Regions from separate parts of the Dietzia sp. IN118 genome, predicted to be linked through region 1. Evidence: riboswitches for the same ligand, from Rfam matches in the RefSeq annotation. Region 1 holds a riboswitch; the other holds the start of a gene.
What was found. A riboswitch is a leader RNA that binds a small molecule or an ion and turns the genes downstream of it on or off. The one in region 1 is predicted to bind cyclic di-AMP.
Positions count from the first base shown of each region.

Region 1 (14,237 bases):
GCGCCCGCCCGCGGCCGCCCCGGCCCTCGGCGCGGCCCACGCAGGGGCGTGGAGCAGCGACGATCCCTCGTCGCGGGCGCCGTGGCGGGCCCGGTCCAGCGCGTGGGCACGCGGGACGACCACCTCGCCGTCGTCCCCACCGGTCACCTCCGCGAGCCCCGAGCCCGCCAGCTCTGTCGCGGCGGCACGCACCGGCTCCGACGCCCCGGCGCCGAGAGCCCCGACGGGGGTGCGCCCGCGGGCGATCGCCTCGAGCACCCCGACCGCCGGAGCGGACAGGCCGCCCCAGGCGACGTCGAGGTCGGCGCCCGCGGGCTCGCCGGGGTGCGGCGCCACCACCGGGGCCGACCGGACGGCCACCGCCGTGACGGGCGCCATCCGGACATGGTCCCCTCCGCCCCAGAGCAGGGTGAGGTCGCGGAGACGGGCGAGGGCGGCGTGGAAGACGGGCTCGTCGTCGTCGACACCCAACCGGCCCGACACCGCACCCAGCGGCACCGCCCCGGAATCGGCTCCCACCGCTGCGGCGGTGGCCAGGACCACGAGCTCCGGCCACGTCAGGGTCCCCAGCGCGCGGGCGGTGGACGCCGGCAACCGCAGCCTCGACGCGAGCACGTCGACCGAGGCCGGGGGAGGGGTGGCCACATCCGGACGCGACTCGCACACGCGGACGAGCGCGTCATCGGACAGTCCGGCCAGCCACGCGGGGAAGTCCGGCTCGTCGCCGGCGGCACCGGGGGAACCAGCACGGCGGGGGGCGACACGGCGGGAGGAGGCTCGGGAACTCGGCATGATCCGTCCCAGCCTAGTGAGATCGCGGCGGCGGTGAGGACCGTCCGGGTCCGATACGACCCGGATGCTGACGGGACGCCCGCGAGGTGAGACACTGGACACGTGGCTGCCAAGAAGAATCTGACCCATGACAACCCGGGATGGCCCGACGCCTCGTTCGGCGAGCACCCGGTGACCGAACTCGCCGCGCTGGTCGCGGGAGGCCTGTCCCCTTTCGGGCAGGAGACCTTCCCGCTGCCGCAGCATCGGCTGGGCTACCTCCACCCGGAGACGGTGGTCAACAGGACCGTCCGCACCCGCTGAGCGCGACGCACTCACACACGAGGAAGGGCCGCCACTCCCTGCAGGGGGTGGCGGCCCTTCCTCGTGGTCCGTGGACCGGGGCTGCGCGGGTGACGCGTCAGTTGGCCAGGTAGGTGGCGAAGAAGCCGTCCACCAGGTCCTGGTTGCCGGCGTAGGCGGCGTCGACGGCGTCCCGGTTGGCCTCGTAGGTGTCGGCGATCGGCAGCACGATGCCGCGGCCCTCGGCGAAGGAGGACAGGGTCGCCACGTGATCGGCGGCGGTGACCGCCTCCGGGGCGGCGGGCGCGGCCGGGGCGTGGGCACGCGGGGCCGGCGCGGGCGCCGGGTTGGACAGGTCGCGCGGGGTCGGCGCGGAGTTCAGGCCCAGCTTGGCCGAGCAGGCGGGCCAGGCGCCCCAGCCCTGACCGGCGAGGGTCTTCTCGGCGATCGCGATCTGCTGCTCGCGCGTGGCCTGGTTGGCCGTCGGGGCGTACTGCGTACCGCCGTAGGCGGCCCAGGTGCTCGGCGAGAACTGCAGGCCGCCCTGGTACCCGTTCCCGGTGTTGATGCCCCAGTTGCCGCCGGACTCACACTGGGCCAGGCGGTCCCAGTCGGAGTCGGGGGCGGCGTTGGCGGCCGGCGCGAGGGCCAGGCCGGCGGCGGAGAACGCGGTGCCTGCGAGGACAACCTTCACAGCGTTCCTGGGCGCTGAGGAGGCGGCGGCGGCACGGTGGCGTCCGGTGTAAGAGGTCATGTCGTCAGTCCTTTTCACTCTGTGCCTACGGGGTGAGCTGTCGGGTTCGGACGAGTGCGTCCGGCCGCCGGTGGCGGCTTCACCCCAAGGCGACCATCGGTCGCCGGGCCCGTGGTGGGCCCTGTCGGGTCCCCCGTCCCCGCCCGGGTAATGGTCACTGTGGCATCGGCCGCTGGGCGGGGTTCGGTAGGTGCGTCCGATGCCGACTCGCTGACGAGTCTGCTACGAAACTGTAGCGGTCCGATGCCGGATCGTCACCATTCTGAAATAAACCGAGGCAGTGTGGGTCTGACGTGCGCGCCGTTATCGGCTCGTTACCAGCGACGTTCGCGGACGGGTGTGGTTGGTCACACCGACGGCGGCCGCGAGCCGAGGATGGCGTACAGCAGTCCCAGCAGGAACCCCACCGGGGTGAACGACATCGCCCCGAGATAGAGGAGAGTCGGCGCGTCGCGGCCGAGCACGAACGGGGTCAGCGCCGCCGCGACGGTGAACAGCACCCCGATCGTGAAGATGACGAGCGCCGTCACGAACAGGCCCCGGCGTCGTGGCCGCACGGGGTCGGCTGCCCGCGCGGACGCGGCGGCGTCAGGTGTCCAGGGGTCGTCGGCAGGGCGTCGATCGTCGGCGGTCACACGGGGAGGTTACCGCTCGCCTCGCGGTGGGCACCAACGCGCACGAGGGTAGTCTCGGGGCATCAGTCATGGTTGTCGGTCGCGTATCCCGCGTCCGGTCGGAAGGTGGTTCGCGGTGCCCAGCGGCAAGGTCAAGTGGTACGACGCGGAGAAGGGCTTCGGTTTCCTGTCCCAGGAGGGCGGAGAGGACGTCTACGTGCGCTCCGAGGCGCTCCCCGCAGGGCTCGAGACGCTGCGTCCGCGCCAGCGCGTGGAGTTCGACATGGTCTCCGGGCGCCGCGGCCCCCAGGCGTTGCGCGTGGTGGTCCACGACGAGCCGACGGTCGCGGAGGAGCGGGCCCCGAGGAGCGGGCCCCGACGTTCGGCGGACGAGCTGCACGGGATGGTCGAGGACATGATCAAGGTGCTCGAGTCGACCGTCCAGCCCGAGTTGCGCCGTGGTCACCGGCCGGAGGCCAAGGTCTCGGGCCGGGTGGCGTCGGTGCTCCGCGCGGTCGCGCGCGAGCTGGACGCCTGACCCACGGATCAGTCGGCGTAGGTGAAGCGCACCGACCACTCGCCGTTGAGGATCGACTCCGACCCGTCAGCGGCATAGACGATCGCGACCGCACGGATGGCGAGGCCCTCGATCCGGCCCTCCTCCGGGGTGGTCACGGGCACCAGCAGCTGGCCCGGCCCGCCGGCCTCGACGGTGTAGTCGCGGGAGCCGTCGGCGCGGATCTCATAGACGTCCATCGTCGACGCACGCAGCTCTCCGGGCAGCCGGACGGTGAGGACGTCCTCATCCTGCACCCGGAACTCGCCGACCGGATTGGTGAAGGTGTTCCCGTCCAGGTCGGTCGCGGTGAACGGCAGCACGGTCACCTGGCCGCGATCGCTCGCGACGGTCACCTCGGGTAGTGCACCGTACCGGGCCTCCGAACCCTGCCAGGCGCCGACGATCGCGGCGATCATGATGATCATCCACGCCGCGATCGCCCAGGTGATGGGACGGATACGGGAGCCGGTCGACGGGGTCTCGTTGCGGGAACTCACTCCCTCATTCTGCCGAGGGGCCGGGTGTCGGCCACACCCGGGTCGCGCGGCGGGCCCGGGAAGCGCGGCCTGTTGCCGCCGAGGCCGGGGACGAGGGTCGACCCGCGGCCGGTCAGGTGCGACTGCGCGAACATCAGGGCGCCGACCACGGCGATCACCGAGAACCCCACGGTGAAGTCGGTCGGCAGGAGGACGCCCAGTGCTCCGCCGAGGACCCACGCCACCTGCAGGGCGGTCTCGGAGCGACCGAAGGCCGAGGAGCGTGCGGCGTCCGGGATGTCCGTCTGGACCGACGCGTCGAGGGCGACCTTGCCCAGGGCGCTGCACACCGCCGCGACGAGCGCGAGGACGGCCGCGGCCCAGATGGTCCCGAGGAACGCGGCGACGACGGCCGTCGCCAGGGCCGCCCCCGCGGCCGTGCCGGCGATCCGTTCGGGCCGTCCCAGCGGGAGCCGCGCACCGACGGCGTTGCCGGTGAAGGTACCCAGCCCGCCGGCGGCGCCCGCCATCGCCAGGAGGCCGGCCTGCTCGATCGCGGTGGCGTCCTCCTGGGCCTTGGCCATGAACGCCAGGAACAGGGTGAGGAAGCCGGTCATGAAACGCAGGAGCGACACCGCCCACAGGTTCGCCAGGACGTTCCTGCCCAGCGGCCGCGTGAGGACCGCCCGGAGGTCACCGGTCAGACTCGGGCCCCGCTCCATCCGCAGGGTGGCGGACTCCTCGTCCCGGGACGCCTCGGCGTGCGCGGGGATGGTCACGGCGACGTAGGCCGCGACGAGGGCGACCGCTGCGAGCAACCACAGGGCGGCGTCGGAGTCCCACAGCCACGCCACGGCGCCGGCTGTGGCCCCTGCGATGAGGCTGCCGCAGACGTGCCCCAGCACGGTCAGGCGGGAGTTGGTGCGGACCAGGTCCAGGGTCGGGGGCAGCACGTGGGGGGTGATGGACGCCTTGACGACGCCGAACGTCTTGGACAACACGAGCATGCCCAGCGCGAGGGGGTACAGGAGCCAGGAGTCGAAGTTCAGCGCGAGGACCACCGCCAGCACCGCACGCAGGGTGAACGTCAGTGAGACGGTGAGACGTCGGCCCCGGTGCAGGCGATCCAGCGCAGGGCCGATGACCGGCGCGATCAGTGCGAACGGCGCGACCGTGACCAGGAGATACAGCGCCACGCTGGCGCGGGACTCCGCGGTCGCGGCGGAGAAGAACAGGGTGTTCGCCAGGGCCACGGCGAGGATCGCGTCGCAGGCGAAGTTGGCGACCGTGACGTAGCTGAGCGGAGCGAGCCCCGAGCGGTCCGCGCCGTCGGCGTGGAAGACCCGGCGCACGCCCCGTCCGGCGGAGGAGACGGCGCGGCGCGCGGGTCCGGTGTGACGCTCACCCAACGAGGCGCACCTCGTACATGGTCGGCCACAGCTTGCCGGTGAGCAGGACGTTCCCGGAGTCCGGCAGCGCCGCGATGCCGTTGAGCACCGCATCCGGGTCGGCCGGCCGCGGTTGCTGGAGCTGCCCGGCGTCGTAGATCGCGGTGACCTGCCCCGTCGCGGGATCGATCCGCACGATCTCGTCGGTCATCCACACGTTCGCGAGGACCGAGCCGTCCGCACACTCCAGCTCGTTGAGCCGGGTGACCGGCGTGCCCCCGGACGTCACCGACACGCGTCCGGTCGGCTCGAAGGTCGTCGGGTCGCGGAAGGTCAGGGTGTCGGAGCCGTCGCTCATCACCAGCGCCGTGCCGTCGGAGCACAGGCCCCAGCCCTCGCCCTCGTACGGGACCTCGGAGCGCACCTCGAGGGTCTGCGGGTCGCGGTTGTGGGCGATGCCCTTCTGCCAGGTGAGGGTCCACAGGGTGTCGGGGGTGACGGCCAGGCCCTCGCCGAACTCGTCCCCCGCCATGGCGACGGTCACCGCGGGCTCGCCACCCCCCAGCGGTCGACGCTGGACCACGGAACTGCCGACCCGCCCCGTCGACTCGTAGATCTCGTCGCCCACCACCTGTAGCCCCTGGGTGAACAAGGACGGGTCGTGCTCGAGCGTGCGCACGACCTCCACCGAGCCGCGCGCGGGTTGCGGGTCCGACGGCCCGACCGGCACCCGGGGGGCCGCCGAACTCCCGGCGGCCGAGCCGGCGGGGACGCTCGACGAGGCCAGGGAAGCGCCGGCGGAGGTGGTGGCGGGCGGTGCTCCTCCGTCGTCCGAGGAACACGCCGTGAGTGCGGCGACGAGGCTCAGGGACACGACGAGGGGGCCGACCGGGCCGAGGGCGCTGCGCATGCCCCCCAGGATGCCGCACGACGGGCCGGGCCGTGACCTCCACGCGGAGATGCGCATAATGGGAGGGGTGAACACCGGGGTAGGCACGGATCAGGGGTCGGATTTCGACGGCGCGCTGCGTGAGCGGCTGGCCTCCGGCGTCGACGTGGCCCGGTCGGCGGTCGAGGAGTTCGCCGCGGAGGGTGTGGGGGAGCACCTCGGCAGCACCGTCGAGGCGGAGTTCACAACCACGCACCGGTTCGCCTCCGAGCTGCCCGGGTACCGAGGTTGGTACTGGGCCTGCGTCCTCGCGCTCGTGCCCGGTGGTGACCTGACCGTCGACGAGATCGCGCTCCTCCCGGGAGCGGACGCGCTGGTCGCCCCCGAGTGGGTGCCGTGGGATCGGCGCATCCGGCCCGGGGACCTCGGCGCCGGGGATCTGCTCCCGCCGCCCGAGGACGACGACCGGCTCGTCCCCGGCTACACGCTGAACGGCGACGACGAGCTGGACGACGCCGCGGGGCCGATCGGTCTCGGCCGACCGCATCGCCTGAGCTGGGAGGGGCGGGCCGCCGCCGCCGACCGGTGGACGGTCGAGCGCGGACCGGACACCGAGATCGCCCGGGCCGCCAAGCACCACTGTGGGACCTGTGGGTTCCTGGTGCCCGTGGCCGGGTCCCTGGGCGCCCTGTTCGGCGTCTGCGCCAACGAGTTCTCCGCCGACGGGCAGGTCGTCCACCTCGAGTACGGCTGCGGCGCCCACAGCGAGGTCGAGATCCCCTCCGACACCGGGCCGGCTGTTGCCTACGCGTACGACGACGCCGCCGTCGACGTGGTGGTCCTGCCCCAGCAGCTCGCCGCGACCGCACGTGCCCGCTCCGCCGCCGATGACCGCACGGACGATCAGGCCGCGTCCGGCCACCCCGCGTCCGGTGCGGCCGCCCCCCACGAGGGTGGGGACGCCGAGACGTCTGTCGACGAGCCCACGTCCGCGGACTGACCCGCTCAGTCCAGGTCGTAGTCCAGGCCCTGTTGGGCACCCGCGCTGCCGCGTAGTACGGCCCGGCGCTGCAGTGCGTAGACGATCGTGCCGACCGCCCCGACGCCGACGCCGACCGCGCCCAGGATGACCGAACGCATGTCGACCTCCTCCATGAGCATGTGGGCCAGGAGGGCCAACGTCCACGCCAGGGTGCCGATGATGACGACGGGTCGGGGGTCCAGCAGGTAGGCGGGAATCCGGGGGACCCCCGGGTCTGTCGACTCGTCCGTCATGACCGCGACGCTACCGCAGGCGGCGGGGCGGTTACTCTATGACGGTTCCTCACCCACAGCTCAGGAAGGTCACCAGATGTCGCAGAGCACCGGGGCCCCGTCGCAGCCCCCCACCAAGGTCGGGGCGCTCGATCGCTACTTCAAGATCAGCGAGCGCGGCTCGACGGTGTCCCGCGAGGTCCGCGGCGGGCTCGTCAGCTTCTTCGCGATGGCCTACATCATCATCCTCAACCCGCTGATCCTCGGCTCGGGCACCGACGTCGAGGGCAACCAGCTGTCGATCGTCGAGATCGCCGCGGTCACCGCCTTCACGGCGGGCGTGATGACCATCGCGTTCGGTGCGATCGCGCGGTACCCCTTCGCATTCGCCACGGGCCTGGGGATCAACTCGCTCGTCGCCGTCACCATCGCGCAGCAGGTGACCTGGGCCGAGGCCATGGGCCTGGTGGTCATCGAGGGCATCATCATCGTGATCCTCGCCGTCACCGGGTTCCGCACCGCCGTGTTCAACGCGGTGCCCGGCGAGCTCAAGGCGGCCATCGCCGTCGGCATCGGCCTGTTCATCGCGATGGTCGGTGTCGTCGACTCCGGTTTCGTCCGCCGCCTCCCGGACGCGGCCGGCACCACCGTCCCGGTGGGGCTCGGCATCAACGGGTCGATCGCCTCGTGGCCCACCTTCGTCTTCGTCGTCGGTCTCCTGCTCTGCGGAATCCTCGTCGCACGCCAGATCCGCGGCGGCCTGTTCATCGGCATCGTCGTCACCGCGGTCTTCGCGGTGATCGTCGAGGCCCTAGCGGACGCGGGCCCGTCCTTCGTCGACGGTGAGCCCAATCCGACCGGCTGGGGCCTCGCGGTCCCCGGCATCCCCGATTCTCTCGGGGGCATCCCGAACCTGTCGCTGATCGGCCAGGTGGACCTCATCGGCGCGTTCGTCCGCATCGGGCCGCTGGCCGCGGGCCTGTTCGTCTTCACCCTGCTGCTCGCCAACTTCTTCGATGCCATGGGCACTTTCACCGGCCTCGGCAAGGAAGCCGAGCTCATGGACGACAAGGGCAACCTGCCCAACATGAAGGCCGCGCTGGTCGTCGAGGGATTCGGTGCCGTCGCCGGCGGTCTGACCTCGTCGTCGTCGAACACGGTGTTCCTCGAGTCCGCCTCCGGCATCGCCGAGGGAGCCCGGACGGGCCTGGCGAACGTCGTCACGGGCGGGTTGTTCCTGCTGGCGATGTTCTTCACCCCGCTGTACGAGGTCGTCCCGGTCGAGGCCGCCGCGCCCGCGCTGGTGATCGTGGGTGCGCTGATGATCTCGCAGATCAAGGCGATCGACCTGACCAACTTCGCGGTCGCGCTACCGGCGTTCCTCACGATCGTGGCGATGCCGTTCACGTACTCCATCGCCAACGGCATCGGGATCGGTTTCATCGCCTGGGTCGTCATGGCAACGGCCACCGGCAAGGGCCGCACCGTGCACCCGATCCTCTGGATCGTCGCGGTCGCGTTCGTCGTGTACTTCGCGATCGGTCCCATCACCGACGCGCTGGCCTGACCGGCCGGCGGGAGGAGCGACCGAACCGTGCACGTCGTCGACGTCTCCGACCCCGCCGACCCCAGGCTGGACGACCTCCGCGACCTCAACAACTCCGACCGGCGGCCCGACCTGCCCGGCGGGCGGGGACTGGTGATCGCCGAGGGCACGTACGTCGTGGGCCGCATGCTGCTCTCGCGCTTCCGGCCACACGTCCTCCTGGGTACCGACGCGCGGTTGCACCAGTTGCGCAGGGAGGCCGCCGCCGAGGGGTGGGACGCCGACGAGCGCGCGGGCGACGCGGTGTATCTGCGCACCACCAAGGACGTCCTCAGCGAGGTGATCGGCTTCCGGTCCAGCCGCGACATCCTCGCCGCCGCGGACCGGCCCGCACCACTGCCGGTCGAGGAGGTGCTGGACGGCGCGCGGACGCTCGTCGTGCTCGAGGGCGTCAACGACCCCGAGAACCTCGGCGCGATCTTCCGCAACTGCGCTGCCCTCGGGGTCGACGGCGTGCTGTTCGGGGCGGCGGCCGGGGACCCGCTCTACCGGCGGGTCGTGCGGGTGTCGATGGGACACGTGCTCCGCCTGCCGTTCGCCCACCTGCCCGGCACGCCCACCACCTGGCAGCGTTCGCTCGAGGGCCTGCGGGAGCGGGGCTTCCGGACCGTCGCCCTGACGCCGTCCGCCGACACCCCGCTGTCCCGGGCCGTCGACGCCGACAGGGTGGCGTTCGTGCTCGGCGCGGAGGGCCCGGGGCTCACCGAGCACGCGATGCGTGCCTGCGATGTGCGGGCCGCGATCCCCATGACCGACGGCACGGATTCGCTCAACGTCGCCACCGCCGCGGCGGTCGCGTTCTACGAGCGGTCCCGCCGGGACTGACCCGCTCGCGACGGGCCGCGTCGACCCGCTAGCGGGATCCGCCGTCGCGACGGCGGCGGGACACCGAGTCCGCGCCCCGGCGCACGGCGTCACCGACGAGGCCGGCGATGCTCCGTATCCGGCCGCCGCGCGCACCCCCGCCCGGCCCGCGGGATCCGGAGGGGAGCCGCTCGTAGTCGTCGTCGGCGTAGGGGGAGGGCCCGCCGGCGGCGCTGTCGCCATCGGCGTCCGTGTCGGACCCGACGCCGGCGGCACGCCTCGCGGCCGCGTGGAGCTCGGCGCGGCCCGGCATCCCCACGACGTGCAGTGCCGGCCCGGAGAGCGGGGTGTGCTGGCGTACCTCGCGGCGACCGTCGGTGGCGAACCCGTGGACCGGCACGTCGAGCCCCCCCGGCTCCAGGTCGAAGCCGAGCCAGTCGCGGTGGGCGGCGTGGAGGAGTGACGATGGCGAGAACGGCAACGCCAGGGGGGTGTCGGTCGCCGTGTCGAGCGGGAACTCGCCGGCCCAGTAGGGCCTCTCGAACGGCAGGGGCATGCCCTCGTCCTCGACGATCCGGTCGTCGGCCCCAGCGAACGCCCGCACGAGCCGCCCCGACTCCCACCGGGCGAATCCGCTCACCCCGTCCTCGGCATCCTGGGCGAACAGCAGGATGGTGGGCGCCTCCACCAGTTTCAGCCACGACTCCGGGGTGGCGGACGGCGTGATGGGCCCCTCCATCGGGGTCTGGACGACGGTGAGTCCCGGGAACGAGCCCACGTAGATCTCCCCCGGCCCGGCCGAGGCCGAGCGGTTGAGCGGGAACGCGCCCAGGGACGCCACCGTGACCGTGGGGAACAGCCGCGACAGCAGACGTCGCGCGAAACCGGGGTCGGACGGTTGTCCCGCCCGGATCGGTGCGGCGGGATCGTCCGTGGCGAGATACCAGAAGGTTGCGACGTGGTGTCCCATGACCGGACTCAGTCGTCCTTACCGCGGACCCCGAGCAGGACGTCCTCCCACGAGGGCATCGTGGGATGACGGCGCGAGGGGCGTCGTTCGGGTTCGGTGGGCGTGGGCTGGAGGAAGTCCTCGTTGTCGGTGTTGTCGTCGTCGTCGTTGTCGTTCCCGCCTCGCACCCCCGCGGGGCGCGAGGCGCCGGACGTCGGCTCCGACCGCCCGGACGCCACCGGTCCCGTCCCCGCGGGAGGGGCGGATGCGGCGGGGGTGGACGGTCCGGCTGGTGTCGACGATCCGGCTGGGGTGGCCGGCGCGGCGGACGGCGCGGGGACCGCGCGGATCGGCGGCGGGCCCGGCGGCAGCGGGGGAGGAGACGAGACCGAGCGCAGCGCCGTCGCGCGCGAGGGGTCGAGGATGTTCTCCGCCTCGTCGTCGAGGGCCCGGGCCGAACCGCCGTGCGAGTCGGGGACGAACGACCACGTCGCACTGGCGTCGTCGGACAGGCCCGCCGGCCAGGAGGTACGGACGACCCACCCACCGGACCGGTCACGCCAGGCGTCCCAGACGACCAGGTCCGGGTCCACGCCACGGCGGTCGAGGGCGGCACCCACCCGGTCGGCGAGCGTGTTGAGGGCCGGGCCGTCCGGCAGCACCGGATGGGCGCCCTTGGCCATGTCGGCGGCGTTGGCGCGTTCCAACAACACCGGCACGGCGAACCCCTGGATCCGCGACAGTGACACGCCGGCGTCGGCGGCGACCTCCTCCGGGGAGGCGCCGTGCCGGATGCGGTCCTGGATCTCGCGGGGGCGCAGCGTACCGGTCACGGGAGCCCGACCGGACCCACCACCGGGCACGAACTCACCACGGGCGGCCGCCCGCAGACGATCATCGAGTGGGAGGGAGAGTTTCTCGCCGGAGTCCGGGACCTCGCATTCGACGACCGACGACTCGGTGTCCACACCGACGATCCTCAGCTTCCGCATGCCGCCTCCTCGACTCCTCGCGGTCCCGTGGGCGGCTCGAGGGGTCGAGTGGCGCGCACCCGGGTCCTGGGCGTTGATCCACATGGTAGGTCAGCACAGCCCACCCGGCGCGCGGACGGGCCGGGTGGGCTGCGGAAAACTGCAGACGATGCTGCGCGGGTGGCCCCGGAGGACGCCGATCAGGCGAGCTGGCCGACCACGTGGTCGATGCAGCGGGTCAGCTGCGTGACGTCCTCCGGCTCGATCGCCGGGAACATGCCGATGCGCAGCTGGTTGCGGCCCAGCTTGCGGTACGGCTCGGTGTCGAGGATGCCGTTGGCGCGCAGCGTCTTGGCGACCTTCGCGGCGTCGATCTTCTCGTCGAGGTCGATGGTGCCCACGACCTGCGAGCGGTGGGCCGCCTCGGTGACGAACGGGGTGGCGTAGTCGCTGGCCACGGCCCAGTCGTAGAGGCGCGAGGACGAGTCCTTGGTGCGCGCGACGCACCAGTCCAGACCGCCCTGGGAGTTCATCCACTCGATCTGCTCGGCGAACATGATCAGCGTGGCCACGGCCGGGGTGTTGTACGTCTGGTTCTTGCGCGAGTTGTCCACCGCGGTCGGCAGGGACAGGAAGTCCGGGCACCAGCGGTCGGTGGCGGCGATCTCGTCGACCCGCGCGAGCGCGGCCGGGCTCATGATCGACACCCACAGGCCACCGTCCGAGGCGAACGACTTCTGCGGGGCGAAGTAGTAGACGTCGGTGTCGGCGATGTCGACGGGCAGTCCGCCGGCGCCGGAGGTGGCGTCGATCGCCACCAGCGCGTTGTCCGAGCCGGCCGGGCGGCTCACGGGGAGCATGACGCCGGTCGAGGTCTCGTTGTGGGCCCAGCCGATGAGGTCGACCGACGGGTCCGAGGTCGGCTCGGGGGCCGAACCGGGCTCGGCGGAGATGACGATCGGGTCGGCCAGGAACGGCGCACCGCCGGTGACCTTCGCGAACTTCGACGAGAACTCACCGTAGGTCAGGTGCAGCGACTTCTCGCGGACCAGGCCGAAGGCGGCGGCGTCCCAGAACGCGGTGGTGCCGCCGTTGCCCAACACGACCTCGTACCCCTCGGGCAGGGAGAACAACGAGGACAGGCCGTCGCGCACGCGGCCCACGACATCCTTGACCGGGGCCTGCCGGTGACTGGTGCCCATCACGGTGGTGGCGGCGTCGGACACGGCCGCGATCTGCTCGGGACGGACCTTGGACGGGCCGCAGCCGAAGCGGCCGTCGGCGGGCTTGAGGTCGGCGGGGATGGTGGGCAGCTGATCGCTCATGCTCTTGGGGTGCCGTTCGGTCGGGGTGTGGGACGTGGTCCATCGTAGTCCGGCCCGTCCGTGGCCCGGAGTACCGTCTGGGTCATGGAGGAACCCGCCCTGGAACCGGCCGATTTCGACGTGATGCGGGTCGGGTACGGCCTGCATCCGCGCTTGGACGTCGCCGACCTGGACGACGGGTGGCTGCCGCTGTTCACCGCGTGGTTGGAGGAGGCGGGTCGCCGAGGTGTCCGTGAGCCCAACGCGATGGTGCTCGGCACCGTCGGTGCCGACGGCCGGCCCTCGACCCGGACGGTGCTGTGCAAGGGCGCCGACGAGCGGGGGGTGACGTTCTTCACGACGACGACGTCCCGCAAGGGCACGCAGTTGGCGGAGACCGGGTACGCGTCGGTGACCTTCCCGTGGTTGGTCGCCGAGCGTCAGGTCCACATCGAGGGCCCGTGCCATCCGGTCGACCGGGCGGACAGCCTCGACTACTGGCGCACGCGGCCCCGGGGGTCGCAGGTCTCGGCGTGGGCCTCGGAGCAGTCCCGACCTGCCGAATCCGTGGAGGAGCTGGAGTCGCTGTACGCGACCGCGGAGCAGCGACTGGCGGGCGTGGACGAGATCCCCATGCCGGACAGGTGGGGCGGGTTCCGGCTGGTGCCCGAACGGGTCGAGTTCTGGCAGGGCGGTCCGGACCGCTTCCACGATCGGGTCGAGTGCCTCCTGGCGGGGGAGACGTGGACCGCCCGCAGGCTCCAGCCCTGACCACCCGCGTCCAGACACGCTGTGGGGCCGTGGGGGGAGCGTCTGAGAACTCCCTTCGAACCGTGCTCCGCCCTCACGGTAGGGTGTGGCACAGCACATTCGTGGCGGGATTCAGGCCGCCGGGACCAGTCGTCGGAGAGGGAATCGCGTGACCGCAGGCTCGAACGGTTCGGACCGCAATGCAACACTGTCCTACCCCGGCGGTGAGCTCGAACTCGATGTGGTGGAAGCGACCTGCGGAAGCGACGCGGTGCAGCTGGGTTCCCTGCTGGCCAAGACGGGGATGACGACCCTGGACGTCGGGTTCGTCAACACCTCCGCGTGCACCTCCTCGATCACCTACATCGACGGCAACGAGGGCATCCTCCGCCACCGCGGGTACCCGATCGACCAGCTCGCCGACAACGCGTCCTTCCTCGAGGTCTCCTACCTGCTCATCTACGGTGAGGACCCCACGGAGGCCCAGCTCGCCGAGTTCACCGAGAAGGTGCTCGCCGAGACGACGCTGCCCGGCCAGATGATGCCGCTGCTGCAGGCCTTCCCCCGGGACACCCACCCGATGCCCGTCCTGTCGGCCGGCGTGAGCCTCTTCGGGACCCACGGTGACGACCTGGACATCGACGACCCCAAGGCCGTCGACCTGGCCACCGCCCGACTCCTCGGTCGCGGCCCGACCCTGGCCGCCGCGATCGAGCGCATCCGGGGCGGAAAGGACGCCATCGACCCGGACCCGTCGCTCGGGTACGTCCGCAACTTCCTGCGGATGACGTTCGGTCCGGACTACGAGGTCACCGACGAGGTCGCCGACGCCCTCGACATGCTCC
Region 1 covers NZ_JAUMSR010000001.1:2,577,109-2,591,345, reverse strand. Annotated here, with positions in the region: partial or broken gene Q2K20_RS12430 (hypothetical protein) at 1-792, opposite strand, end outside; gene Q2K20_RS12425 (hypothetical protein) at 895-1,095, shown strand; gene Q2K20_RS12420 (transglycosylase family protein) at 1,193-1,828, opposite strand; cyclic di-AMP (ydaO/yuaA leader) riboswitch at 1,837-1,994, opposite strand; gene Q2K20_RS12415 (hypothetical protein) at 2,176-2,463, opposite strand; gene Q2K20_RS12410 (cold-shock protein) at 2,579-2,980, shown strand; gene Q2K20_RS12405 (DUF2771 family protein) at 2,989-3,498, opposite strand; gene Q2K20_RS12400 (MFS transporter) at 3,495-4,886, opposite strand; gene Q2K20_RS12395 (glutaminyl-peptide cyclotransferase) at 4,879-5,775, opposite strand; gene Q2K20_RS12390 (DUF3027 domain-containing protein) at 5,834-6,754, shown strand; gene Q2K20_RS12385 (DUF2530 domain-containing protein) at 6,760-7,029, opposite strand; gene Q2K20_RS12380 (NCS2 family permease) at 7,106-8,575, shown strand; gene Q2K20_RS12375 (TrmH family RNA methyltransferase) at 8,603-9,439, shown strand; gene Q2K20_RS12370 (DUF6928 family protein) at 9,468-10,388, opposite strand; gene sepH (septation protein SepH) at 10,397-11,359, opposite strand; gene serC (phosphoserine transaminase) at 11,539-12,663, opposite strand; gene pdxH (pyridoxamine 5'-phosphate oxidase) at 12,748-13,413, shown strand; gene Q2K20_RS12350 (citrate synthase) at 13,562-14,237, shown strand, end outside.

Region 2 (14,237 bases), 510 kb from region 1:
GGACCGCCACGTCGCCGTCAAGCTGCTCGATCCGACCCTCGCCGGGGACAAGGCGTTCGTGGACCGCTTCACCCTCGAGGCCAGGTCGGTGGCCCGCCTGTCGGATTCCGGCATCGTCCAGGTGTTCGACCAGGGCGTCGAGGCCGACACCGCGTTCCTCGTGATGGAACTCGTGCCCGGTGGCACGTTGCGGGAACTGCTCGACGAGCGCGGCCCCATGCCCCCGTACGCCGCGGCCGCCGTCCTGCGTCCGCTCCTCGGCGCCCTGCGGGAGGCCCACCAGGCCGGGCTGGTGCACCGCGACATCAAGCCCGAGAACGTGTTGATCTCCGGCAGCGGCGCGGTCAAACTCGCCGACTTCGGCCTGGTCCGGGCGGTGGCCGAGTCCCGCGCCACCTCGAGCAGCGTGGTGATGGGCACGGCGGCCTACCTGTCCCCCGAACAGATCTCCGGCGCCGACACCGACGCCCGGTCCGACCTGTACTCCCTCGGCGTTCTCGCCTACGAGATGCTCACCGGGGAGCCACCGTTCAGCGGTGACAACAACATCGCCGTGGCCTACCGTCGCCTCGACACCGACGTGCCGGCCCCGTCCGACCAGTCCGACACCGTGGCCGAGGACCTCGACCACCTGATCCTGCGCGCCACGCGACGCAGCCGTGAGGACCGCTACGCCGACGCCGGCGAGATGCTGCGGGACCTGGACCAGGCCGCCAGGATCGGCCGGTTCCCCGACTATGTCGTCCCGGCACCACGGCAGTCCTCGTGGTCGCGGGCGCGGGCCAACGCCGCGCGGGCCACCCCGGGCGGGGAGTCCGAGTTCGACGCCGCCGACCGTGAGAGCGGGGAGGCGCTGCGCCGGGGCGACGGGCCGACGCCGACGCGGGTGGACACCATGGTGGCCCCGGCGGCGGCGGGTCCCGGGGCGGGAGCGGGGGCCGGCCCTGCTCCTGCGCACTGGCACGGCGCGGGATCGGGCCACTATCCCCCCGGCGGCATCGAGCCCGCGCCCGACCGGGACGTCATCCGGCCCCGCCGCCAGCGCGGCATGCTGTGGCTCATCGTGGTGCTCGCCGCCGCGATCGGCCTGGCCGTGGCCGGCTGGTGGCTGGGTTCCGGCCGGTTCGTGGAGGTGCCGTCGGTTCAGGGTATGTCGGCGGGGCAGGCGACCGAGGCGGTCAACGCCGTCGGGTTGGCCGCCGCGACCCGCGACGCCTTCAGCAACGACGTCCCCCCGTCCGCGCTGGTGGGCACCGACCCCGCGGCGGGCGAGCGGGTGCCGCGCGGCGACACCGTCGATGTGTTGGTGTCCGTCGGTCGCCCCGTGGTGCCCGAGGTCGGCGCCGACAGGTCGGTGGACGCCGTGTCCGCAGCGCTGCGGGAGAACTCACTGGAACCGGTCCGGGGCGGGAACGAGTACTCGGACTCGGTACCCGTCGGCCAGGTGGTCTCCCTCCAGCCGGGCGCGGGCACGACCGTCGACGTGGGCACCCGGGTGGCCATGGTGACCAGTTCCGGCCCCGCACCCGTCGCCGTCCCCGAGGTCGTGGGCCTGGAGGAGGACCAGGCGCGGGCGGCCCTGGAGGGCGCGGGCCTCACCGTGTCACAGGTCAGACGGGTCTACGACGACGAGGTGGACGGCGGCGCGGCCGTGGGCACCGACCCGGACAGCGGAACCGACGTGTCCCGCGGGGACGGGGTCGTCCTGCTCGTCTCCAATGCACTGACCGTGCCGGACCTCCGGGATGTGCCCCTCGACGAGGCGACCGGGATCCTCGAGGACGAGGGGTTCACGATCGTCCGCGAATCGCCCGTGACCGATCGTCAGATCTCCGACGGCCGCGTGGTGCGCACCGATCCGCCCGCCGGGACCCGGCTCGACCCGACGAACGCGGTGCTGCGGGTCGTCCCGTCGGACGCGGTGACCGTCCCGGTGGTGCTGGGTTCGCGGGCCTCCGACGCGCGCCGGACGCTGCAGGACGCCGGGCTCGAGGCCACCATCGACTCGGGAACGTCGAGGGGGATCGTCTACGGCCAGACCCCGCTGCCCGGCCGGGTGGTGGCCAGGGGCAGCGAGGTCGAGATCGACGCGCTCGGCTAGGACCGGCCGCGTCTCCGGCGCGGCCGGCCGTGCCTCCGGGGCGCGAGGCCGGCCCCTACGGCGTCAGCTGCGCAGCATCTCCGCCACGAGGTAGGCGAGCTCGAGCGACTGCTGGGTGTTGAGGCGCGGGTCGCAGGCGGTCTCGTAGCGACCGGCCAGATCGATGTCCGAGATGTCCTGGGCTCCGCCGAGGCACTCGGTGACGTCCTCACCGGTGAGCTCGATGTGGATGCCACCCGGGTGGGAACCGAGAGCGTGGTGGACCTCGAAGAAGCCCTGTACCTCGTCGATGATCCGGTCGAAATGGCGGGTCTTGTACCCGTTGGACGTCGAGTGCGTGTTGCCGTGCATGGGGTCGCACTGCCAGATGACCTTGTGGCCGGTCGCCTCGACGGCCTGGACGATCGGCGGCAGCGCGTCGCGGACCTTGTCGTTGCCCATCCGGGAGACGAGCGTCAGTCGACCCGGCCGGTTGTGGGGGTCGAGCTTCTCCACGTACTCGACCGCCAACTCGGGCGTGGTGGTGGGACCGATCTTCAGGCCGATCGGGTTCTGGATGAGCGAGGCGAACGCCACGTGGGCGTCGTCGATGCCGCGGGTCCGCTCCCCGATCCACAGGAAGTGCGCCGACAGGTCGTACAACCCCTGCTCGGCGTCGCCGGTCAGGCCCGTGCCGTCGTCGGCCAGGCGCAACATGGCCCGCTCGTAGTCCAGGACGAGCGCCTCGTGGGAGGAGAAGATGTCGGCCGAGCGCAGGTTCTGGTCCGAGACCCCGCACGCGTCCATGAAGCGCAGGCCACGATCCACCTCGGCGGCGAGGGCCTCGTAGCGGGCACCAGCGGGCGAGCCCGCGACGAACTCCATGTTCCATTCGTGGACGCGATGCAGGTCCGCGGTGCCCGACGCCGTGAGGGAACGGACCAGGTTCATCGCCGCGGCCGCGTTGGCGTAGGCACGGACGAGCCGGGAGGCGTCGTGCTCACGGGCCGCCTCGTCCGGCTCGAGCGCGTTGACCATGTCGCCGCGGTAGGACAGCAACCCGGTTCCGTCGCGGTCCGCCGAGCGGGGCTTGGCGTACTGGCCGGCGATCCGGCCGACCTTGACCACGGGCATCGACGCACCGTAGGTCAGCACGACCGACATCTGCAGCAGGGTGCGGATCACGCCCTTGATGTGCGGCTCGGTGTTCGCCTCGAACGTCTCGGCGCAGTCACCGCCCTGGAGCAGGAACGCACGCCCGTGCGCCACGTCGGCGAGGCGATCGGAGAGGTGCTCGACCTCGGAGGCGACGCAGATCGGCGGCACGCTCTCCAACACTTTGCGCATCGCCGCGGCGTGACCGGGATCCCACGACGGCTGCTGAAGGGCGGGCCGCGAGAGGGCGTCCGCCAGCTGCCGATCCAGGTCCGCGGAGAGCGGCGGGAGGTCGGGGAGTTGCGCGATGTCGACGTCGACTGTCCAGTTGCTCACCCCGGCGACGATACGCCACCACCGGCGGAGCGGGCCTCAGAGACCCAGGTGGGGCGACTTCGCCGCGATGGCGCGGAAGCGCATCGCGGCGTGGCGGGCGTCGGCGAGGGCGTCGTGTTCCCCTCCCGGGTGTGCGGGCAGGTCGGGCTTGCCGGCGGTCTCCCAGAGCTGGCGGACGTCGCGCGTGAACCGGGGCATGGCGGCGGGAAGGGCTGTCATGTCGCCCCACAGCTGGCAGACGGCCACGTGGTCGTACGCCCCGATCCACGCCCACATCTCGACCCCGCCGGTGGGCGGCGCGGTGACGAACTCGTAGAGCTCGTCCCGGATGCGGCTCCGGGACATCCACGCGGACGACGACGGGTTGGGCAGCTTCGGAAGGACGTTGCGCCGCACCCACGGCCCGGCCGCCGAGGCGTCGAAGTCGGTGGACACGGCGTAGAACTCCCGGCCGTCCTCGGCGACGATCCCCACGGAGACCAACTCGATCGTCGTGCCGTCCTCGATGAACTCGCAGTCGTAGAAGTAGCGCACCGGCGATCAGCGCTGTCCCTCGACGGGGTGGTCGAGCAGGTTCCGCCCGGCCTTGCGCACCGCCTCGTAGCGCTTCTTCATCTCGGCGCCATACGTGTCGTGGACGTACTCCTGATTGGTCAGCGCCTGGATCCGCCGCATGAGCTCGTCGGTGATCTCGCGCTCAGCGTCCCGGTCCCCCTCGCGCCCGGCCCACGGGGACAGATCGAGCGGCTCGCCGAGCATGACCCGGATCTCGGTGCGCCGCCCGGGGCGGAACCGGGAGATCCGGCGTACGTACTCGGGGGTCCCGGTCACGCCCACCGGGATGATGGGCACCCCGGCGCGGAGTGCGAGGCGGGCGGGCCCGGTCTTCCCGCGGTACAGACGACCGTCCGGCGAGCGCGTCCCCTCCGGGTAGATGCACAGGATCTCCCCCGATGAGAGGACCTCGAGCCCGGCGTCGAGGGCGGCCTGCGCGGCGTCGGCGTTGGTGCGGTCGATCGGGTGCTGGCCCGAGCCGGCGAAGAACCACCGGCTGAGTATGCCGCGGACACCGGTTCCGGTGAAGTAGTCGCTCTTGGCCAGGAAGGTGACCCGGCGGGGCATGAGCAGAGCGGTGAACAACCAGTCCGCGACGGACTGGTGGTTGCCGACCAGCAGGGCGCCACCGCGCTCGGGGAAGTGCTCGCGTCCCGTGACGACCCGACGACTCGTCAGACGTAGGAACGGGCCGATGAGCACGTATTTGAACAGGTAGTACAGCAACGGGTCACCGGTCCTCTTGTGATGGCTGTCGACGAATGCGGATACTACCCGGCGCGGTCCGCGGATCCGGACGGTACGAGGTTCGGGGGCCACAGATCCGGGTCGGGCAGGAAGCTGATCACCAGTCGACCCGCGTCGCGCTCGAAGACGGACTGCGTGAGCACACACCGGCGCAGCAGCGGCGGCAGCGCCACCACCGCCCGGAACCCGTCGAACTCCAGGCGGAGCCGGTCCCCCTCGACCGAGACCGGCGCGGACGGGCGGGTCGGGGCCGGGTACTCGACCCGGTATCCGCCCTCGCCGTCGGGCGCCACCACCGGGGTGACGGCGCCGCGGGCCAGAGTCGCCATGGCAGCCGTGGAGCCGGCCGGGGACCCCACCACGATGGTCTCGATCCTCCCGGCGAGGAAGCCGGCCACGTCACCGGCGAGCAGCGCGAGTCTGTGCGCTTCCCGCACCCGCACGTCGGCGCGTCCGCCCGCCGCCATGGAGGCGAAGCGCACATTGGCGGGCCAACGTGATTCCACGAACGCGGCCAGTTCCCCGGCCGCCGCGAGCCGGCGCACCGCGGTCAGGTCCCCGTCGAGCTCGACCACGACGACGTCCCAGTACTCGGACGACGCGGCCCGTCGCGCGTACTCCCACCCGAGCACCGCGGCCAGTGGGGCGTCCCCTCCGGCGGCGAGCGCCGCGAGTACGTCGTCGTCCGGATCGGCGGCGCCGGACCGGTAGGTCTCGAGCCTCGCCGTCGGGTCGTCGACCCGGACCTCGACGGGCCCGTCCTCCGAGACGTCGAGACGGGGGTCGACGGCATCGGGATGGCCGGTCAGGATCAACGCCGTGCAGCCGGGGTCCGCGAGGAGGTCGGCGGTGACGCCCGCGCGGTCCTCGGGATCTCCCCCGAGGACGACGACGACACGAGTTCTGCTCACCGCGACTCCGCCCGGCGTTTGAGTTCCTTCAGTGCGTCGCCCAGGATCCGGCGCTCGGCGCGGCTGCGCAGGCTCCCGATCACCGGGACCGTGAGCTCGATCTCGAGTTCGTAGTCCACACGCGTGCCGCCCTCCACCGGTTCGAGCCGGTAGTAGCCCCGTTGGGCCCTCTGCAACGCCGAGCTCTCGAGCCGCCACTCCAGACCGCGGTCGTCCGCCGACCAGGAGTAGACGAGGACGTACTCGTCGACGATCGCGCCCGCCTCGAGCTCGAACCGCACCCGGTCCGGACGGCCGTCCTGACCGGTGGAGAGCACTTCGGCCGCGCGGATCGACGCGGACCACTCCGGGTACGCGGCGAAGTCGGAGATGACCGCCATGACGTCCTCCACCGGTGCGTCGACCACCGTGGAGTCTCTGGTCGGCCACACCTCGGGGGCGCCGTCGTGCTCGCTCATACCCACAAGCTTCACATATCCCGCTCCGCGATGCGCCCCACCCGCGGCGCCCGGAAGGCAGGCGACGTGACCACCGTGTGGTCCCGGCGATAGTGTGTGTGGTCACCGACATACTCTGAACGTCTCCACCGGGAGGACCCTTTGCGCGAATACGTCGCGGTACCCGCCAACTTCACCGTCCCTGACGACTGGTCCTGCGTTCAGTCGGCATACGACCGCGCGGAGAACACCCCGGAGAACGTGGCGTTCCAGAAGCCCGTCGACGGTCGGTGGACGGACGTCACCAACCGCGAGTTCGCCGAGGAGGTCCGGACGATCGCCCGCGGACTGGTGGCGCTCGGTGTCCGGGCGGGCGATCGGGTCGCCCTGCTGAGCTCCACCCGGTACGAGTGGAATCTCATCGACTTCGCGATCTGGGCCGTCGGCGCGGTCACCGTTCCCGTGTACGACAGCTCCAGCGCCGACCAGATCCACTGGATCATGGAGGACTCCGCGGCCCGGTTGATCATCGTCGAGAACGACATCCACGCCACCACCGCCCGAGAGGGCGTGCAGGGCCTGGAGGTCGCCGACGTCCTGGTGATCGACGGCGCGACCCCGGTCCTCGAGACCCTCGCCTCCGAGGGGGCCACGGTCGACGTCTCGGTGCTCGACGAGCGCCGGGCCTCGGTCCGCGCCGACTCCCCCGCGACGCTGATCTACACCTCGGGGACCACGGGCCGCCCCAAGGGCGTCATGCTCAGCCACCGCAACTTCATGTCCGAGACGCTCGCCGTGCTCGAGACGCCGTTCAGCGGGATCCTGCGGGACGACGCCACCTCGGTGATGTTCCTGCCCCTGGCCCACGTGTTGGCCCGCGCCATCACCTACGCCGGCTTCCACGCCGGCGTGACCATCGCGCATTCCTCCGACCTGACCAACCTGGTCGAGACGTTCGGCGAGATGAAGCCGCACTACATCCTGGCCGTCCCCCGCGTGTTCCAGAAGGTTTTCAACAAGGCCCAGGCGACCGCGCAGGACGGCGGCACGGTCAAGGCGTGGATGTTCGACAAGGCCGCGGACACCGCGGTCGCGTACTCCAAGGCCAACCGGGGTGACGGCCGGGTGGGTCCGCTGCTCGGGCTGCGCCACGCGATCTTCTCGAAGCTGGTCTACGGCAAACTCGTCAACGCGCTCGGTGGGCGTTGCGAGGTCGCCATCTCCGGCGGCGCGGCCCTGGGTGACCGTCTGACCCACTTCTTCGACGGCATCGGGGTCAACATCTTCGAGGGTTACGGCCTGACGGAGACCTGTGCGGCGATCACGGTCAACACCCCGGGGCGGATGCGGATCGGCAGCGTCGGCCATCCGCTGCCCGGCTGCGCGGTCCGGATCGCGCAGGACGGTGAAGTCGAGGTCAGCGGACCCGTCGTCGCCTCCGGCTACTGGCAGAACGAGGAGGCGACCGCCGAGTCCTTCAGCGACGGCTGGTTCCGCACCGGTGACCTGGGTTCGATGGACGAGGACGGGTACCTGTCGATCACCGGCCGCAAGAAGGAGATCATCGTGACGGCCGGCGGGAAGAACGTGGCGCCCAACCAGCTCGAGGACGCGCTGCGTGCGGACCCGCTCGTGGCGGAGGCGGTGTGCGTGGGCGACGGCAAGCCGTTCGTCTCGGCCCTGCTGACCCTCGACCCGGAGGCCGTCGAACGGTGGAAGACCCACCACGACAAGTCCGGCTCGTTGTACGAGTTGCTCAAGGACGCCGATCTGATCGAGCACCTGGACCAGGCGCTGGTGCGGGCGAACCGGAGCGTGTCGCACTCCGAGTCGATCAAGAAGTACCACGTCCTCCCGGACCAGTTCACCGAGGAGACCGGTGAGCTCACCGCGTCCCTGAAGGTCAAGCGCAACGTCGTGCACCAGAAGTACGCCCAGCAGATCGAGTCGCTCTACGCCTGATCGGACCGCGCGTCGGAACGCGTGCTCTCGCGGGTCACTCCCCCGAGAGCACGCGTTCCATGTCCCGGGCCAGGTCCTCCCAGCGCCAGTTCTCCAGCACCCAGGTGCGGCCGCGGACCCCCATGGCCGACGCCCTGGGCCGGTCCTCGAGCAGGCCGGCGACGGCGTCGGCGACCTCGCCCTGTGACGTCCCGTCGACCACGAGACCGGTCCGGCCGTCGCGCACCGTCTCCGGGGCACCGCCGCTCCGGCCCGCCACGACCGGCACCCCGCACGCGGACGCCTCCAGGTAGACGATTCCCAGCCCCTCGACGTCCAGCCCTCCCCCTCGGGTCCTGCACGGCATCGCGAAGACGTCCGCGAGTCGGTGGTGGTCGACGATCTCGTCCGCGGGGACGCGGCCGGTGAAGACGACCCGGTCGGCCACCCCGAGGCGGCGTGCCAGTCCTTCCAGCGTGCGCCGATAGGGCCCACCGCCGACGACGACGAGGACCGCCCCGGGCACCCGCCGGGCGATCTCCGGCATCGCCCGGATGAGCATGTCCTGGCCCTTCCGCGGCACGAGGCGGGACAGACACACGATCACGTCGCGGTCCGCGAGTCCGTAACGGTCGCGGATCGCCCTTCGCCGTGCGGGATCCGGCCGGAACCTCTCCGTATCGACGCCACCCGGCTGGTGCACCAGGCGGGCGCGGGGGCCGAACGCCGCCGCGAACCGCCTCCGTGTGTAGTCGCTCACGTAGGTGACCGCGTCGGTGGACTCGCCGATCAGTCGCAGGATCTGGCGCGAGCCCGGCAGCATCGACCAGCCGACCTCGTGTCCGTGTGTGCTCGCGATGATGCGGTCCACGGGGCCCTGCCGTAGCACCGGCGCCATGGCGGCGAGGGGGGCGGCGGCCCCGAACCAGATCGTCGTCGCGCCGAAGTCCGAGGCGAGCCTTCGTGCGCGTGCCGCGAGGTCGGGCGTGGGGAGCAACACCTCGGTGGGCACCCTCTCCACCAGATAGGGCTTGGCGGCGTCGTACTCCGCCGATTCGCCACCCCGGAACGTCGAGGCGAGCACCGCGACGTCCGTCGGGTCCAGGTGGCTCAGATACGTCTCCAGGTACGACTGGATCCCGCCCGGGCGCGGCGGGTAGTCGTTGGTGATCAACAGCGTCTTGGTCATCGGCTCCGAGCCTGCCACACAACCCGGCCCGCCTCGGCCCCGCCCGGTGCGTCGTCCTCGTCGGGAAGGGGCGGAGCGCGATCGGGGACGGCCGGTGTCTGCGCGGGGCGGCCGTGCTTGGCCGGGTCGGCCGGGGTCAGTAGCGGCGGATCCCGTGAATCGGCATCGCGTCGACCTGCTCGAGGCGGACCGGCACACCGTAGGTCGGGGCGTGCAGGACCAGACCGTCGCCGGCGTACATCCCGACGTGGGTGGCGCCGGGGAAGTAGATGACAAGGTCACCGGGCCGGATGTCGTTCATCGCCACCGGGGCGCCCGCGACCGCCTGCGCCTGGCTCGCCCGGGGCAGCGCCTTGCCCTCCTGCGCGTACGACCACACCATGAGACCGGAGCAGTCGAACTCGGACGGGCCCGTCGCGCCCCACGAGTAGGGCGCGCCCAGCCGGGAGAGTGCGACTCGGAGCGCCGCGGAATTGACGTCGTCCACCGGCGGGGCAACGTACCCCTCCGGCACCACCGGTCCGCCGATCCAGAGATCGCGTTGTGCGTCCGACAGTGCGTCGACCCGGCGACGGACCTCATCCATCCGTACCCGCATCTCCTCGGTTCGGCGGGCGAGCGCGTCGGTTCGCTCCTGCGCGACGCGGGCCGCGTCCCGGGCCTCGGCCGCGGAACGCGCGGCCTCTTCCCTGAGCTGCACCGCATCCCGGGACGCAGCTCTAGAGGCGTCCAGTGCACTCGTGGTGGCCCCGGACAGTCGGCGCAGCGTGTCGAGCCTGTCGACCAGGTCCCGGGGGCTCTCGGCGAGCACTGCCGCCCGTGTGGCGCCGGTGTCCCCGCCCCGGTACCGCATGGTCGCGAGGTGATCGACGATGGACTGGTCCCGGCGCGCGGTGCCGTCCGCGAGGGCGGACCGTCCGGCTGCGACCCCGGCGGCCCGTTCGAGGCGGACGCGCTCCCCGTTGGCGCGGTCCAGTTCCCCGCGCGCGAGGTGGAGCTGCTCCCCCAATGCTCCCGCCTCCTCGGACAACCGGGCCAGCTCCGCCAGGTCCTCGCTCATCTCGCCGGGCACCGCTGTGGCGGACGGCGTGGTGGACGGTGCAGTCTGCGACGGAGCGGGGGAAGACGGAGCGGTCGACGACGGAGCGGGAGAAGTCGAAACCTGATCAGGCGGGGTAACCGGACCCGGGACAGGCGCCGTGGTCGCGGTTGGCGACGACCGGTCCGGGGTGGTGGTCTGCGCTCCGGCCGGCGCGGGACCGAGGGTCAACGAGGTGGTCACGGTCGCTGCGATCGCGAGCACGCTGAGGCTGCGGGTCATCTGGTGTCGTCGAACTCTCGGATCCGGGTCACGCAGGGCGCGGGCGCCCAGCCGACGCCTACGGTGGAATCGGGTACCCGAGAGGGGATGTTACAGACGACAGACCCCGCCGGTGACCGGTTCGAGACCGGACGCCGACGGGGTCTGCGGAGGTTCGGGGAGCGACCCGACTCAGTAGTAGCGTGTCGCACCGTAGAACGGCATGGAGTCCACCGGCGCGTAGCTCACCGAGGTGCCCGAGTACGGGGCGTGGACGACCTGGCCGTTGCCGGCGTAGATCCCGACGTGGCTGGCGCCACTGTAGAAGGCGACGATGTCGCCGGGCTGCAGGTCGGCCTTGGAGACCTGGGTGCCGCCGCCGATCTGGGCCTGGCTGGTGCGCGGGATGGAGATCCCCGCCTCCTTGTAGGCCCACGAGGTCAGACCGGAGCAGTCGAACGAGTTGGGGCCGGTAGCGCCCCAGACGTAGGGCGAGCCGACCCGGGTGGTGGCGGCGTCGAGGATGCGCTGGCCGGTCGAGACCACCGGCGCGGGGGCGGCGAACTCGACGGGCGCCGCCTGTGCCTGGGCCTGGGCCAGGCCGGCCGGGAGCTCGATGCCCTCCGGTAGGTCGAACGAGACCTGGTTCGGCACGCCGGGCAGCCGCAGCTCGACGGGGACGTCGACGGTGACGGGTGCGGCGGCGGCGGTTCCGGAACCGGCGACAGCGGCTCCGGCTGCGAGCAGGCCGGCGGCGGCGACACGGCGGCCGGTCGAGCTGGTCTTGATGCTGTGGGCTCCCACGAAGACTGTTCCTCTTTCTTCCTGCGGCACCGACCGGGTTAGCTGACGGGTTCGGACACGGAAGTCTGTCCTACGCTTCGGACCTGTAGGCCCTCGTGCGATTCACCCCAGTGGATCTTGGTTCCCCGGTGCGCCCTTCGGCGCTTAGGTGTGACCCCGGCTCCCCGCCGGCAGGCGGGCGATGACTTCCGAGGTCTCGAAAAGGTTACGAAACCGTCTCGTCGAAGTCCAGTTCATCGCTCACGCGGCGACGTCAGCCCCCAGAATCTCGACCGTGGAGACCATTCCGACCTCGCGCAGGACGTCGATCGCCTCGCGAACCTCCGGGTCCAGAACATAGCCGCACGACTCCGGAGATAGCTCGTCCACCTGCGGTTTTCCGGCGTCGAGAACGGCGATGATGCACCCGTCACATGCGGCGGGTCCTGCGGGACACCGCACGCAGTCCATCGTGAACATGATCTACCTCACACTTCGTCCTGGGCGTGTTGCCCGTTCGTTATCGAGCCGCGATCCGGGCCCGGGGTGGTCGTACTGCGGGGCACCCTAGGGACAAGGTCCGACAACCACGGCGGGGCCGGCGGTGTCGGAGGGCGGGGCTACCGTCTCCGGCATGCCCCGATCCCCCTCCCCCGTCTCTACCGGGGTGCAGGCAGCCTTCGACGATCTCGAGCCTCTGCTGTCCGACGTCACGTTCGTCGTGGTCGACCTGGAGACGACGGGCACCCGGACCGGAAGCGACGAGATCACCGAGATCGGCGCGGTACGCGTCCGAGGCGGCGAGGTGCAGGCGGAGCTGTCGACGTTCGTCTCGATCGACGGTGCCCTGCCCGGCCACATCAGCAGACTGACCGGGATAGCTCCGGACGACCTCGTCGGTGCCCCGAGTCTCGGCGAGGTGATGTCGACGTTTCTCGAATTCTCCCGCGGGGCCATCCTCGTCGCCCACAACGCGCGGTTCGACCTGGGGTTCCTGCGGGCCGCCGCCGCGTCGACCGGGCACCCGTGGCCCGATCCCCCGTCGCTCTGCACCCTGGCTCTCGCGAGGCGGGTGCTGCACCGCGGGGAGACACGAGGCCACCGGTTGGGAGTCCTCGCCGCGCACCTGGGGGCCACCGTGGAGCCCAATCACCGGGCCCTGCAGGACGCCCGCGCCACGGTCGACGTGCTCCACGCACTGATCTCGCGGGTCGGCGACTGCGGGGTCTCGACCCTGTCGGAGTTACGGGCCTACGACGGTCGCCTCTCCCCGGAGGTGAGGCGGCGGGCCGCCATGACCGGGTCATTGACCGAGGGGCCCGGTGTCTACGTGTTCCGGGACGACGCCGGTGGCGCCCTGTACGTCGGCTCGTCCGGCGCGGTCCGCAGACGGGCCCGGTCCTACTACTCCGGCGGTGACACGCGCGGACGGATGCGCACCATGGTCGGGCTGGCCGACTCGATCGACTCGGTCGCGTGCGCCCACCTCCTCGAGGCGTGGACCGTCGAGGAACAGCTCATCGACTCGCTTCAACCCCCGTTCAACACCCGGTCGCGGAGCCCTCGCCGCGGCTGGTGGCTCACGCCCCCCACCGGCCGCGCCACCCGCCCGAAGGTCGTGCGAACCCCGGACGACCCCGCCGCCATCGGGCCCTTCCGGCGCGCCGAGGACGCCCGGGCCGCCTGGGAGGACCTCCTCGGCGTGTTCGGCACCGCCCCGGGATCCGATCGCTGGGCGGCGCTGGCGGAGGGACGGGACTCCGGTCCCCTGCGGGATCTGGTCGACCGCGTGGAGGTACTCGCGGCCGAGGGCGCGTTCGAACGCGCGGCCAGGCTCCGCGACAGGACCGCAGCCCTCGTGCGGGTCCTCTCCCGACGGCAGGAACTCGCCGCAACGGCATCGCTGCCCGAGATCGTTCTCGCACAGCCGGCGCCGCGCCGGACGTGGGCGGTCGCGGTGGTGCGCCACGGTCGACTCGCCGGATCCGGGGTCGTCCCGCCGGGAGCGGCACCGATGCCGGTCATCGACGGACTCCGGGCCGCCGCGACCACCGTGCAGCCCGGCCCGGGCCCCTTCGCCGGTGCCACCGCCGCCCAGATCCGGAACGTCCACCGGTGGATCGACTCGACCAGGACACGCATCGTCTCGGTCGAGGGTTGCTGGACGCTCCCCCTTGACGGGGCGCACACGCTGACCGGCTGGGCGACCCTGGCCGAGAGCGCCGCCGCCGAGCACCGCGGGACCGGACTCGTCAGCGCACGCTGAACCCGGCCCACTTCTCGAGCAGCCGCGCCGCCTCGCCGTCGTCGATCGCCGCGGCGGCCCGGTCCACCGCGGCCCGCATGGCAGATACCAGGTCGGAACCACGCTCGAGACCGTCGAAGGCCACCAGCGCGGCCGCGGAGTTGAGCAATACCGCATCGCGCACCGGGCCCCGTGCTCCCGCGAGGAGATCGCGGGCGACCCCGGCGTTGTGGACGCCGTCCCCGCCCCGCAACTCCTCGATCGAGCAGGTGCTCATCCCGAAGTCGGCGGGCTCGACCTGATCCTCGTCCACATGACCGTCCGAGACCCGCAGCACCCGGGTGGGACCGGTCATGGTGATCTCGTCGAGGCCGTCCGACCCACGCACCACGAGCGCCGACCTGCCGCGCAGCGCGAACACCTCCGCCATCACCGTCATCAGCCCCTCGAAGGCGCAGCCGATGAGGTTCGCGGCGGGTGCCGCGGGATTCGTGAGAGGCCCGAGGATGTTGAAGACGGTCGGGATCCCGATCTCACGCCGGGGGGTCGCAGCGAAAC
Region 2 covers NZ_JAUMSR010000001.1:2,066,684-2,080,920, forward strand. Annotated here, with positions in the region: gene pknB (Stk1 family PASTA domain-containing Ser/Thr kinase) at 1-2,101, shown strand, start outside; gene Q2K20_RS09980 (class II 3-deoxy-7-phosphoheptulonate synthase) at 2,165-3,571, opposite strand; gene Q2K20_RS09985 (polyadenylate-specific 3'-exoribonuclease AS) at 3,608-4,105, opposite strand; gene Q2K20_RS09990 (lysophospholipid acyltransferase family protein) at 4,112-4,852, opposite strand; gene Q2K20_RS09995 (hypothetical protein) at 4,897-5,784, opposite strand; gene Q2K20_RS10000 (SRPBCC family protein) at 5,781-6,242, opposite strand; gene Q2K20_RS10005 (long-chain fatty acid--CoA ligase) at 6,384-8,183, shown strand; gene Q2K20_RS10010 (glycosyltransferase family 4 protein) at 8,218-9,351, opposite strand; gene Q2K20_RS10015 (NlpC/P60 family protein) at 9,488-10,411, opposite strand; gene Q2K20_RS10020 (C40 family peptidase) at 10,844-11,455, opposite strand; cyclic di-AMP (ydaO/yuaA leader) riboswitch at 11,468-11,616, opposite strand; gene Q2K20_RS10025 (hypothetical protein) at 11,696-11,914, opposite strand; gene Q2K20_RS10030 (DEDD exonuclease domain-containing protein) at 12,069-13,700, shown strand; gene trpD (anthranilate phosphoribosyltransferase) at 13,687-14,237, opposite strand, start outside.
Region 2: another riboswitch for cyclic di-AMP. It lies ahead of Q2K20_RS10020 (C40 family peptidase); the one in region 1 lies ahead of Q2K20_RS12420 (transglycosylase family protein).